DNA from 2 places in the Cytobacillus spartinae genome. Region 1 is predicted to be linked to the other one. Evidence: a T-box and tRNA genes for the amino acid it is inferred to sense, from the RefSeq annotation. Region 1 holds a T-box; the other holds one or more tRNA genes.
The links. A T-box is a leader RNA that pairs with one kind of tRNA and senses whether it is charged. The one in region 1 lies ahead of gltX (glutamate--tRNA ligase), so its partner is inferred to be a tRNA-Glu.
Positions count from the first base shown of each region.

Region 2: it encodes a tRNA-Glu, which carries the amino acid that the T-box ahead of gltX (glutamate--tRNA ligase) is inferred to sense. The anticodon was not compared.

Region 1 covers NZ_JBIACK010000001.1:724,257-730,471, forward strand. The annotation lists gene ACFYKX_RS03610 (hypothetical protein) at 1-210, opposite strand, end outside; gene ACFYKX_RS03615 (hypothetical protein) at 521-757, opposite strand; gene ACFYKX_RS03620 (hypothetical protein) at 1,122-1,625, opposite strand; gene ACFYKX_RS03625 (hypothetical protein) at 1,731-2,198, opposite strand; T-box leader at 2,459-2,696, shown strand; gene gltX (glutamate--tRNA ligase) at 2,741-4,405, shown strand; gene ACFYKX_RS03635 (DinB family protein) at 4,724-5,212, shown strand; gene ACFYKX_RS03640 (hypothetical protein) at 5,457-5,927, opposite strand; partial or broken gene ACFYKX_RS03645 (hypothetical protein) at 6,166-6,215, opposite strand, start outside.
Region 2 covers NZ_JBIACK010000023.1:24,766-30,980, reverse strand. The annotation lists gene spoIIE (stage II sporulation protein E) at 1-1,937, opposite strand, end outside; tRNA gene ACFYKX_RS26100 (tRNA-Met) at 2,246-2,319, shown strand; tRNA gene ACFYKX_RS26095 (tRNA-Glu) at 2,523-2,594, shown strand; gene ACFYKX_RS26090 (S1 domain-containing RNA-binding protein) at 2,727-3,200, opposite strand; gene ACFYKX_RS26085 (FtsB family cell division protein) at 3,401-3,805, opposite strand; gene yabQ (spore cortex biosynthesis protein YabQ) at 3,822-4,454, opposite strand; gene yabP (sporulation protein YabP) at 4,451-4,753, opposite strand; gene ACFYKX_RS26070 (RNA-binding S4 domain-containing protein) at 4,857-5,126, opposite strand; gene ACFYKX_RS26065 (bifunctional methyltransferase/pyrophosphohydrolase YabN) at 5,177-6,215, opposite strand, start outside.

The DNA of each region.
Region 1 (6,215 bases):
TAAAATTATAGCAGGAAACCAAGAAGCTAAGATATACTTTTTATTACCATCTGCTAATACATAGCCAAGGATCAAAAAAAATAATCCAAATAAAATAGTTAAAATTCCTTTAAATAAATCTGACTCAGTTAATTCTGGTAATATGAAAAACACAAATAATATTGGTAACAGTACATTAGGCCTTTTTAACGAAGTTACTATACTTTGCATGATATTCACCCCCACAATTATTTTCTTTAATTTTGAACTTCTGCAATGTTAGTTATAAAAACAACAACTGCCTTTTTTCCAGTTTGATTGATTTAAGTGTAATATATGTTTCTATATTTGGTAATAGATTTCCTTTTATTATCATCAACATAGGATTAAAACTCATTTAACTGAATCTCTGATCGATTTTTAGAATAATCCACAACAAAATTTAAAGTGAAGCTAATACAAAGTTTTTCGGCTTACCCTTTTCTCATCATTCTTTTGATTTAACTTCCTGTTTGGCAACCGGGTAACGTAATTTCAATGGTCACCTAAGTTGGTCCTTCTTTTCTAAGAACTCAATATAGTATTTAATTGTAAGCAAGTAGTTCTTTCTAGAATTTTCTTTATATTCTCTATTTATGGATGATTCCATTTTGGAAGTTAAGCGTGGCTCGCCTTTATAAATTCCTCTTGTTAAAAGACCGTTTAAACGACCTACATAATCCTTAACCGATTTTTCTCCTAAGTTATAATGCTCCCTAAGATAATCCTCAAATTCCATCTATACTTCCTCCTGCCCCATTTAATTCAATAACACTCTTCCCTAAGACTACTATCCTCTTTTTATTGCATGAAACTCGCCATAGTAATTGTTCCAACCATGTATACAAATGATATAGTCATCCAAAAAGTATGCTTTGCAGTCTCAGCTTCAGGATTTGCAGAGATTTTCCTAATGATAACAACTAAATTCAGACAAAATACTATCGCTAAAATTGGGTTTAAATAGATTGCAGCATATATTAAAATATTCATATCTCTCCCCTTTTTCAATAATCTGGTTCGCAAGGTACAACAAGATAGCCAGAATTCTGTCCTTTACTCTAGTACCCGTTTAGCACAATAACTTTTACAGACTTTTTACTTTATGAACTGAATTCAATAATTGTATTAAATATTTCTTGATATATTAAACGATAATCTGATTCCGATTTCAGTTGATTATGGGGAACAAATTTCCAAGTCTTTGTTCCTTGCACACTATTAAAATACCCTTGTGCAAAAGCTACACTTTCACTTTCCTTATAGTCAGAAATGGTTAAGTTTTCATCAATAAACAATTCATAAGGTTCATTTAACCCAATAAAAAAGGTTGGATAAGGTAGCTCTTTATACAAAGAAGCATACTTAGGTTTTGAGGTTTCAAAAAACGTTTCTTCCATAACAAATAAAGCATTGTAATTTCCTTTATTCTCAAATAATTCATCAATATTTATATTAACCCATTTAATGTTTTCAAAATTATAAGATGGTTCAGTTCCAACTACTGCAATTTTTAAGGGACGTTCAATTACCAATTTGTCGCTTGTTTGTGAACAACCTACGATTGAAAATAAAAATAAGAAGGAAACCACAAGTTTAAATTTCAAAATCTTCCCTCCCACTGTACAAATTCCACCAAATAAACCCATTTACACTAACCTGCAATGTTTAAGAATGCCCAAAGTTTTTACTCAAGACGGTAAAGACTTTATCTAATTTTTCTTTGCTTCTACGATTATAGGGAATTGCAAAGGTTTATCATAAATTTGATAAATAGCCTTATGGGTGTTTAAGTCAAGCTTTTCTCCATCAACTAGTTCCCCATTGACCAAAATGGGTAGTTCAATATCCTCCCTTATATAAACCATTAGAAGGTTAAGGTCTAGTTCCAGTTCTTCCGAGTAAAGCCAAGCAATTCCATCATCATCTATAGAATCAACAAAGTTTAATTCCTTCATAGCAAAAAACTCTTTATCTTTAAAAATAAGCGCATATAATTTAGAGTTTATATAGAATACGATTTCGACATCTTTTAAGTTTGTTCTAGTGTATTCTGTTTTATCGGGTACATGGTTTAGTTGTTCTTGAAATGCTATCTCTATATAGTTTTGGGGTTCTTTGGAAGTGTCGCAAGAAGTTAAAAGTGTTAAAGAAAAAACTATTAATAGTAGATGTTTCATTAATTCCTCCCGAAATTAAATAAGGATTTATTCTCTGTTTACACCCTTATTCCTCCAAAGCTTTTCTACTAAAGCTCACGTTTTTTAAGTACATTATTTCACAGACTGTGTAATAATATTTCAATCTTTATTAGTAGTTTTCTCAATCAATTCATTTTTTGCCGATTTAGTAGTTAAAAAAATGTTGTGATTAAATCCAATTGTGTGATTGACAATCTAATCATAATGTATTAAAGTGTTTCTAATTATACCACATATTGTAAAATGCAATGAAGAGGAAGAGTAATTGATCACTCGAATCATAGAGAGCCCATTAAGGTGAAATTGGGCATTCGAGCTTAATGAATGAAGCCTTGGAGCAGTGACTGAAAAATCGGAGTAAGTCAATCGGGAATTTCCCGTTAAAGAAATGTGCAGCAAGAAAGTGAATTGTTGCATAATGAGCGGGTTTTTAACCAATTTAGGTGGTAACGCGGAAGCTAGCCTTTCGTCCTTTTATTAAGGATGAAGGGCTTTTTTTGTACTTAAAGGAGGAAACTATTATGTCAAATGAGAATCTAGCAGAACTGTTATTTCCGGATGTTAGGCTACTACCTACTGATATTTATTCACTATACCCGCCAAGAGATTTACCTTCCTCTGCTTTCGTAACACGTTTTGCACCGAGCCCAACGGGTTCATTGAATATTGGCGGACTTTACGCCACTTTGATATCCGAAAGATTAGCCCACCAAAGTAATGGAGTATTTTTTCTTCGTATCGAAGACACAGATAAAAAGCGTGAAATAGAAGGCAGCCTCGAAAACATCATAAATTCATTGTCATACTTTGGGATTCTATTTGATGAGGGACCTCAGCTTACAGGCGACGATAAGGGGGATTACGGACCCTATAAACAAAGCTCCCGAATGCAAATCTACCAGGTTTTTATTAAGCATCTAGTCCGAAATGGATTAGCTTATCCCTGCTTCTGTGATACGGACGATTTACAAAAGATAAGAAAAAGCCAACAAGACATAAAAGTAACAACAGGATACTATGGTCAATGGGCGAAACATCGAGATATTACTTTTGAACAAGCCAAGGAAGAGATTTCAAATGGTAAACCGTTTGTTATTAGAATTAAATCCTCAGGGTCTTCAGGTAGGAGAATAACGTACCATGATTTGGTGAAAGGTCCAATTGAGATACCTGAAAATGACCAAGATATTGTGATTATGAAAACGGATGGTTTACCAACCTATCACTTCGCTCATGCCATAGATGACTATCTGATGGGTACAACCCATGTCATTAGAGGTGATGAATGGCTTTCTTCAGTGCCGATCCATATTCAATTGTTTGAAACCTTAGGTTTTAGAGTACCGCAATTCGGTCATATTGCTCCAATCATGAAGCAAGTGGGAGCTTCTAAACGGAAATTTAGTAAACGTAAGGATCTTGATGGTACGGCTGAGTATTACAAAGAACAAGGGTACCCAGGGATCTCTATCAGTGAATACTTCATGAATCTCATTAATTCCAACTTTGAAGAATGGAGAATGGCAAATCCTTATCAATCATTTAGAGAGTTTTTTATCCATACTGAAAAAATGAATGCCAGTGGTGCTTTATTTGACATGAATAAACTGGATGACATCAGTAAGGAGGTTATCTCTAGGCTCACAGGTCAACAAGTTTTTGAGTATTTATACACTTGGTCAAAGGAATTCGATTCTGAGCTTTATAGTTTAATTGACAAGAATCAGGATTACACAGTAAATATTCTAAATATTGGAAGAACCATTGATAAACCAAGGAAAGATTATTCAAAGTGGTCAGATGTGAAGCCAATGATTGCATTCTTTTATGACGAATTGTTTGAAAAAGATGTATCGAGTGGATATATGTTACCTACAAGTGTAAATTTTGATGTTGCGAAAGAAATTGTACTAGGTTTCAGCAAATCTTATAGGTTTAATAATGAAAAGGAGGTTTGGTTCCATAAGATTAAAGAACTTGCTGGGGAACTTGGATTTGCAAAGGATATGAAGCAATATAAAGCGAATCCTAACATTTACAAAGGACATGTTGGTGATGTAGCGATGGTCATTAGGGTCGCTCTAACTAACAGAACAAATACACCTGATTTGTTTAATATGATGAAAGTAATGGGCGAAACAAGGGTTCTTTCAAGAATGGAGACATTTTTAGGCGGTTCTATTTAACCAACTTAAAAATATATCAAAAAATGACCGGACATCACCTCTCGGTCATTTTTCACTTTATTTACATAGCTACACGCTTCAGATTAAGCACTCCCCCCTACGCTTTACTACTAAGTGTGGTACGGTTCACGGCTATTGGTCCTAAAAAAATTCTTAACTATCTGCCTCGAGTGTTGATTAAAAGTTAAAAACCACTCTTCAACTAAACTTCGCCGTTAATTAAAAAACAAACTAAGTCAGTAATGGTGTGTAAGAGGATTATTTCCACCCAATTAAGAATATAAAGTATTAAAAGTCCGAAAAATTGGAGTGTGAAACATGATACATGATATAACGGAATATGTGAAATATTTAGATGGAGTACATAAACGAACAATGCAATATTTGAAAACAATCCCTATGGAACTCCTAGATTGGAAGCCTTCTGAAGATAAATTTTCTACAGGGGATTTATTGCGACATATCGCATCATCTCGATTGATGTTTCTAGGTATAATTGAACATGGTAATTGGACATACACTGGACATGATACCGGCAAGGGAGCAACTATTGAGGATATTTCAAATTATTTAGAGGAATGTCAGATTAAACTGAAAGAGGGTCTATTAAAAGCTGGAAATGGTGTATTGGTAAAGAAAGTTTTAACCCTTCATGGTCATGAAGTTAGTGCTTGGCGAATACTTATGGCAATTCCAGAACATGAAATCCATCATCGTGGACAAATCTCTACTTATTTACAGATAAACAAAATTGAACCTCCTCAAGTTTTTGGCTTAAAAATTGAGAATGTTAAAACAACATTATAATTTAGTGAGAGAGCTTTGGAGATCATTATATTTCCAAAGCTTTTTTTTAATGTCTTGTTATACTAAACTTTTCCTTTAGTGAAATGGGATTGCTACATAGACTCCCTTGGTGCACTCTTTTTCCCTTTATGGTTGTATCTCAAATTATGATATTCACCAATCTTAAATGAAATAAGCGAATAAGAAGTCACCGCACCTACTGACCAATCACAACCTTTAGCTAAATAAATGCTAACTCCAACATTTAATCATCATATTTCAATTTAATTTTTTCCTCTTGACCATTCCATCTAACTGTTACTTCAAATACATTATTTTTATTATTTACAGGTTTATATTCGCTGTCTTTTGGAATGTGAGAAGTACCGCTTGAGCCACCTGAAAGTGTAAATACTTCATCAATTCCAATAACTTCACCATCGTAGGCTTTCATGGAACCATTGCCCCGACGATAAGAATATTCAACTAATTCTCCTAAGTTGGATTCCTCACCTATATATCTTAACCTTAGAGTTTCGTTCTTTTCATAGTCAATTTCATATTGGTCACTTAATTCTTTATGATTTTTATATTGGATCTTCCCATATTGAATTAATTCACCAGACCAATTTTGGCTAACTCCGTTAAAAGTTTGGTGGTATTCCTTTGTTGTAGTGCAACCAGACAAGATACATAGAATAAACAAAAGTAGTGAAGTTGTCTTAAATAGTTTCATTTTTAACCCTCCTATTTAATAACTTCATGTAATCGTGAGCTAATTGACTATACTGCTTACTTCTGTAATTTTATCATATTCGTTATAATTTATTTTTAATTTTCTGAAAAAAATTAATAAAAGAATAGACCGTCAAATGACAATCTATTGTTCAGCTCTCCCACTCGTCGTTTGTACAAAACCTTTCACAAAAAGAGTATCCATCCGTCTTTGATCATCGCGTTAAATGAAGGAGTTTTCATTTTTCAATTCTCACTAATGTTTTATCGGGTATTTCAATCTGGTCAA
Region 2 (6,215 bases), on a different contig from region 1:
TCAAGTGTTTCTTTACTTTCGATATGCGCTCTCTCTCCATTTCCCATTCCATCACTTATAGCCACTGCATATTTTCCACAACCTAACTCAATGGTTGAGTAACTATCTCCTGAAATAAATCCTCCATCTTTCGCAGCATGGGCCACACCCGTATCAACCGCATACGCTTTTGCTGAACGGAACGTCACATGGCAAAAGCCATTCGGATAGGTTGAGCATTCTTCAGAGTTTACAATGATGGTTTCACCAAGGATATCCGAGAGCATTGGAGCAATCAGTTTCTCACATTCTCCATGTCCGTTGCAGAAAGGAATCGTCATGTCGATGTCAACGTTCCCTTGCTCCAAACTATATATTTCAACTTGCTCGATATGAATACCAAATTCCTGTAAAGCTTCTAAAATTAATTCCTCTTGCTTATGATGGTTATCTCGCTCCCTTTGGATTTCTTTTGCGAAATCTCCCATTACGGTAGATACACCTAATAATTGATCGGCAACAAGCTTCCTGCTTTCCTGTACTTGCTTCTTCAACTTCTGATTTGCTTGATATAGCGATAACTCTTGATAGACTGCATCGATTACTTTTTTCGACTTTGTACAATGCTTGTCCCATTCTCTTGAGAGCTTAGGGGAAACAGCTCCATTATTTTGATCCATTTCAGTCATAATATCTTTCATATAGTCATAGGTTGTATTAAAGTTCCTTGTCCAACAATGCTCTTTCTTAAAACAAGTTTGACAGGTCTTTTCAGTCACATTACTTAAAAAGAAATCTAGCTCACGTTCTTTATCGTCCCATTCATTTTGTTCGTCATAGGATGAAAAACTATTAGAGAGAGCTTGAAAAACGGATGAAAACTGCTCAACCCTTTGAGCCGTCACATCGCGCATTTTTCTCATATATTGCTGTTGTTCAGCTGTATATTCAGGTGTACCAGGTATATATTTTGCAAGTTTAGAAGTTAGGGCTTGTGGGGTAAGTAGGAATAAAACAACTGCTGCTGCAGTTTCTAAAAAAGTATTAAGAAGGTTTCCGCTTCCTTCGCCATACATTCCAATTAAGAGTGTTGCAATAAATAAGCCGATTGCAACGCCAATTTTCTTCCCTTCTTTTAATAAACCACCCAATAATCCTGAAAACGCTAACAAACTCATATGGTAGAAACTTGATACATTGGCAAGACTAAAGATAAGTCCTGTTACAACACCAACGGTTGACCCGACCGTAGCTCCTGCTACAAATGCAAATACTAAAACCAAATATCTCGACATGATATGCTCAACCGATAAGTCATAGACAGACCAACCAATCGTACCTGTCATAATGGATGCGAGCATGATGATTAAACAAACAATTTCTTCCGTTTTAAGTGACTGTCTTCTTTTATTAACTGAAATTAAAGGAATACTTTGTAAAAAAATAAGCGTTAAAATAAAGCCTAAACTCGCTTCTACTCCCGCCATCATTCCATCGTATAGAGAAACTTGATTGGTTAAAATATAACTTTTCCCTAACTTTCCTAATAACAATGTACCAAATACATAAAAAGGCAGAGCTCTTATTTCACTCTGAAGGAGTTTCTTTGACACCCGGAGGAGAAATAAGAATAAAAATGTAACAATAAATGTATAAGCTGCATCTATAACCGACAACGTTGCTGCTCCAGCAACAAGTCCTATTAATGCCAAAGGGGCTTTTTCTCTTCTAACCATGTAAACTGCTGCAAAAAATGGTAGAGCAAAAGGAGTCAATTTAGATAATATTAAAGCTCGTCCTAGCAAAAAGCCTATGATTAATAGAATATAGCCTTTTTTCACAAAGAAAGTTTCCGTTTTCAGTTGGAATTTGTTTAGACCGTTAGAAATACCTAATTTAGATCCGTTAAAGCTTACTTCCCCGATAGGTTCTCCTATATTCCTTTCTACATTTTCCATGTAAAACTCCACTCCCCACTTTAATATCGTTGATGACTATTATAAGAGGGCGAATTTTAAAAGTTTGTCAAAATGGAGGACAAGCATTCATATTTCGTTCGACTGATTTCACCTTAATACACGAAAAGCAAACAAATTATCAGGTGTTTTTGCTTGATGGAACTTTGTCCTTTAACCTTGTTAACTCAGTAAAGATGGCTCTATATATGCATTTGATAGGATAATAACTGAAAACGACAATTTTCTATAAAAATGTTATTGACTTAAAAGTAAAACGTTTGTAATATATTATTTGTGCTTTAACACATGGCGGCGTAGCTCAGCTGGCTAGAGCGTACGGTTCATACCCGTGAGGTCGTGGGTTCGACTCCCTCCGCCGCTATACAGAAATGCGGAAGTGCCTTGTTCAGCCCCGAAAAACACTGGAGGGCTAGAGAAACGAACTCGGTTTTTGAGTTCTTTCTCTAGACCGAAGTGTCTCGAGGGTCTAGGCACTGGAGCTGGACAAAGAAAAGCGGGAGCGCCTTGGTTAGCCCCGACAAGCAAATGTTTTTCGGACGTAAAAGTCCAATTAATCCCTATCACGGCCCATTGGTCAAGCGGTTAAGACACCGCCCTTTCACGGCGGTAACACGGGTTCGAATCCCGTATGGGTCATAATAAAAAACGACAGTTGTTCACTCAACTGTCGTTTTTTTTATATTTATAAGAGCGGTCATGTAATCAAATAAAAAAAAGCAAGTCATCAAAGACTCACTTTTTAAAGTTTATTTATAATTCAGCAGCAAGTTAACCTCTTCTAGCGCCTCTGCCACCTCGTTTAGATTCTGTGTTGCGCTTTAACGAAGATAAACGGTCTTCACTATCTTTTAAGAAACGTGCCATTTTTGATTCAAAGTTCTCTCTTGGAGCACGGTTATCGTTGGCTCTACCTTGACGTGGACGTTGACCGCCACCTCTAGAATCTCCACCTCTTGGTCCTCTGTCTGGTCTGTCAGATCTTTCAGGTCTAGCGGGTCTTTCAGGTCTATCTACAGCTTTCTTGATGGATAAACCAATCTTGCCATCCTTTTCAACATTAATGACTTTTACCTCGACTTCGTCACCAACTTTAAGATGGTCATTTATATCTTTAACATAATTATCCGCGACCTCACTAATGTGAACAAGACCTGTTGAGCCTTCTGGTAACTCCACAAACGCTCCAAAATTAGTGATGCCTGTTACCTTACCTTGTAACTTGCTGCCTACTTCGATTGACATAAAAAGATTTTTCCTCCTTAAAAATTTAAAAGAATCATACTTGAATATATTCCACATGGCTTTGAACAGTAAACATTACTAAAAAAAATATAATTCAAAAAGAACATAGTGTTCATTATAAAAGCTTCACTTTTCAAAAATTGAATGCCTGTGAAATTCATTCATTTACTCTATATTATACAGAAATGAAAAAAAGCGTGTCAATACGATGACTTGTCGGATGATTTTTCCTTTTTTTCATCTGGCAAATTAAAGATGATTTCATTCTTATCAGATAGAAAGTATTCTGACCTTGCATACTTCGCAATATAGTCATCATCGTTTAATTTGACGATCTCTTCTTGAAGAATGGTTTCTTCCTTCTTAAGGGCACCAAGCTCTTCGTGAAGTTTCTTTTTCTCCGCATTCATTTCATCAAGAGTCGAGGCCTGCGAAATGAGTGTATTAATAATAAAGTAAGTTGAAACAGCAGCAAAGATCAGAAAAACAGCTAGTCTTCGAAAAAGTAGCGTTCTTTTTCTAGATAGATTAGCTTCAGATATCTCATGTTGTTTCGTATAGCTAGTTTCGATTTTTGCAACGTTGCGCTTCTTTATGGCACTCATTAATCGCTTTCCCTCCTTATTTATTCTTGTTCTTCCACTTTAAAAACCATGTATTAAAGGTATTCTTTATTTTGTTATAATATCCTGCTAATTTATTATATAACTTCTCGACGTAATTTTTAATATATTTCGGCAATAATTTCCAAATTAATAGGAAAATCCACTTAATCGGACTAAATAGTACTTTCGTTATAAATAATAAGACCTTAAAGAGCAGTGAAACAAGTGCCAAAAGACCCTTGCCTAGCATTATTATAATCGATAATAGAGCAAAAAGTAATGATTGTACCGGTCTATATATAAGTACCATAAACACTTTCACTAAAAACTGATAAATAGAGATTATCATTGAAATGACAATCTCTAATAATCGTAGGTAAACCTGCTTAAAAAGAGCTTGGTAGGCAGCAAATCCACATAGAAGAGCTACAAATATATAAAACCTGAGCTCACCTTGATTCACGACAAAGAGAGTATAGAAAATCGAAAGACCTTGTAATAACCAAAATAAAATGTCATTACAAAAAACAATCCAGCTTTTTCTTTCTGAACGTTTTAAAAAGCGATTATACGTATCGAGGGAAGCACCAAAGTAACTTCCCATACCAATCATCGCAATCATAGTAAGAAATTGTGTAGACAGCGTCATCGGAACAACTTGCTAAAGAAACCTTTAGCTTTTTCCCCTTGATGTTCATCTAAGTACACCAGTTCAAATACTTTTCCTTTTATCGACACAATCCCTTTATCGACATCTAGATTTTTCATCTGTAGATTCTGCCCTTTAATAGCTAGGAAGCCCATGACGGTCTCAAGTAGAAATTCTTCATTATCAAAGCTTTCAACCTGCTTAACCCCTGTAATATCTAATAGCTTTCTTCCCCGCATAATCACATCGTGCTCTTGTACTGTCCCTTTTGAAACATTCGTCTCATAATATTGACTCATTATTCATCCCTCACAATCACATAGTACAACCTTTTGTACATGTGTATGTTAAAGGGGCTGATAATAGAACAAGCCATCTCTTACATTTTGGACATGTGTACCTTTACTCTACTTCTTGATTTACCTTTTCCTCTTTTATAATGGTGTACATTTCAGCTGCTTCTTCTTTACGTGAAGTTTCCTGAATTTGATCCACTCTTACCGTTACTAATTTCTGCCCAAAACGAATCGACAGCTCATCCCCCACTTTAACAATCGAGCCTGCCTTCGCTTGAAGACCATTTATGGAAATTCTTCCTTGATCGCTAACTTCTTTTGCCAGCGTTCTTCTTTTTATTAATCTGGATACCTTTAAGAATTTATCTAAACGCATAATTTTCATCTCCCTGAAAAATGTTTGATCACAAAGACTTCACTATCTATTTAAAGTCCTTTATCTTTTGCTTGATTCCAAAGTTGATCTAATTCTTCTAAGCTAAATTCTTCAAACTTCTTACCACTCTCTTGTACTTGTTCCTCAATAAATGAAAATCTACGGATAAACTTCTGGTTTGTACTGAATAATGCTTCTTCCGGATTAAAATCATAGAACCGAGCCACATTCACCAACGCAAATAGAACATCACCAAATTCTTTCTGCAGGTTTTCATTTTGTTCGGAAGTTTTCATTTCATCTTCAAATTCCACTATTTCTTCCTTCACTTTTTCCCATGCTTGATTTACATGGTCCCAATCAAAGCCTACTTTTCCAGCCTTTTTTTGAAGTTCATATGCTCTCATCAAATTAGGTAAATGCGTTCCGACATCGTCTAAAAGTGACTCAGCTTCCGCACCTTTTTCTTCTTTCTTAATCTCTTGCCAATTTCTCAAGACCGTCTCTTCTGTATCTGCTTGGACATCCCCAAAAACATGAGGATGTCTCCTAATCATCTTTTTAGATAACGATTCTATAACCTCATCTATCGTAAAATACCCATCATCTTCGCCAATTTGCGCATGAAGCACAACTTGAAGAAGAACATCGCCAAGTTCTTCGATCATGTGATCAATATCTTCTGAATCAATCGCCTCAATTAATTCATAAGCCTCTTCTATTAGGTATTTTTTCAAGGATTGATGGGTTTGCTTTAAGTCCCATGGACATCCATTTGGTCCGCGGAGTTCAGCAATAATGCCTCTTAGCTTTGAGAAATCCTTTAGGAGCAGAGACTCTTCCGATACTGGAGGAACATACAATGATGTTAGATTGTTTAGCTTAACTTCTCTATCTAGCTCATATAGTTGAACTTTGCGAATCTCTTCCAGACTACTTCCTGCTGCCGTAACAATATATACTTCATAATCAAAAGGGAGCTTTTCCATTAGAGTTAATTTCACTTCAGAAGCCATGAACGTATCATATAGCTGACCGATGATCATATGCTGGCGGATTTGTATTTCATCTCGTTTTAATGAAGTTGCA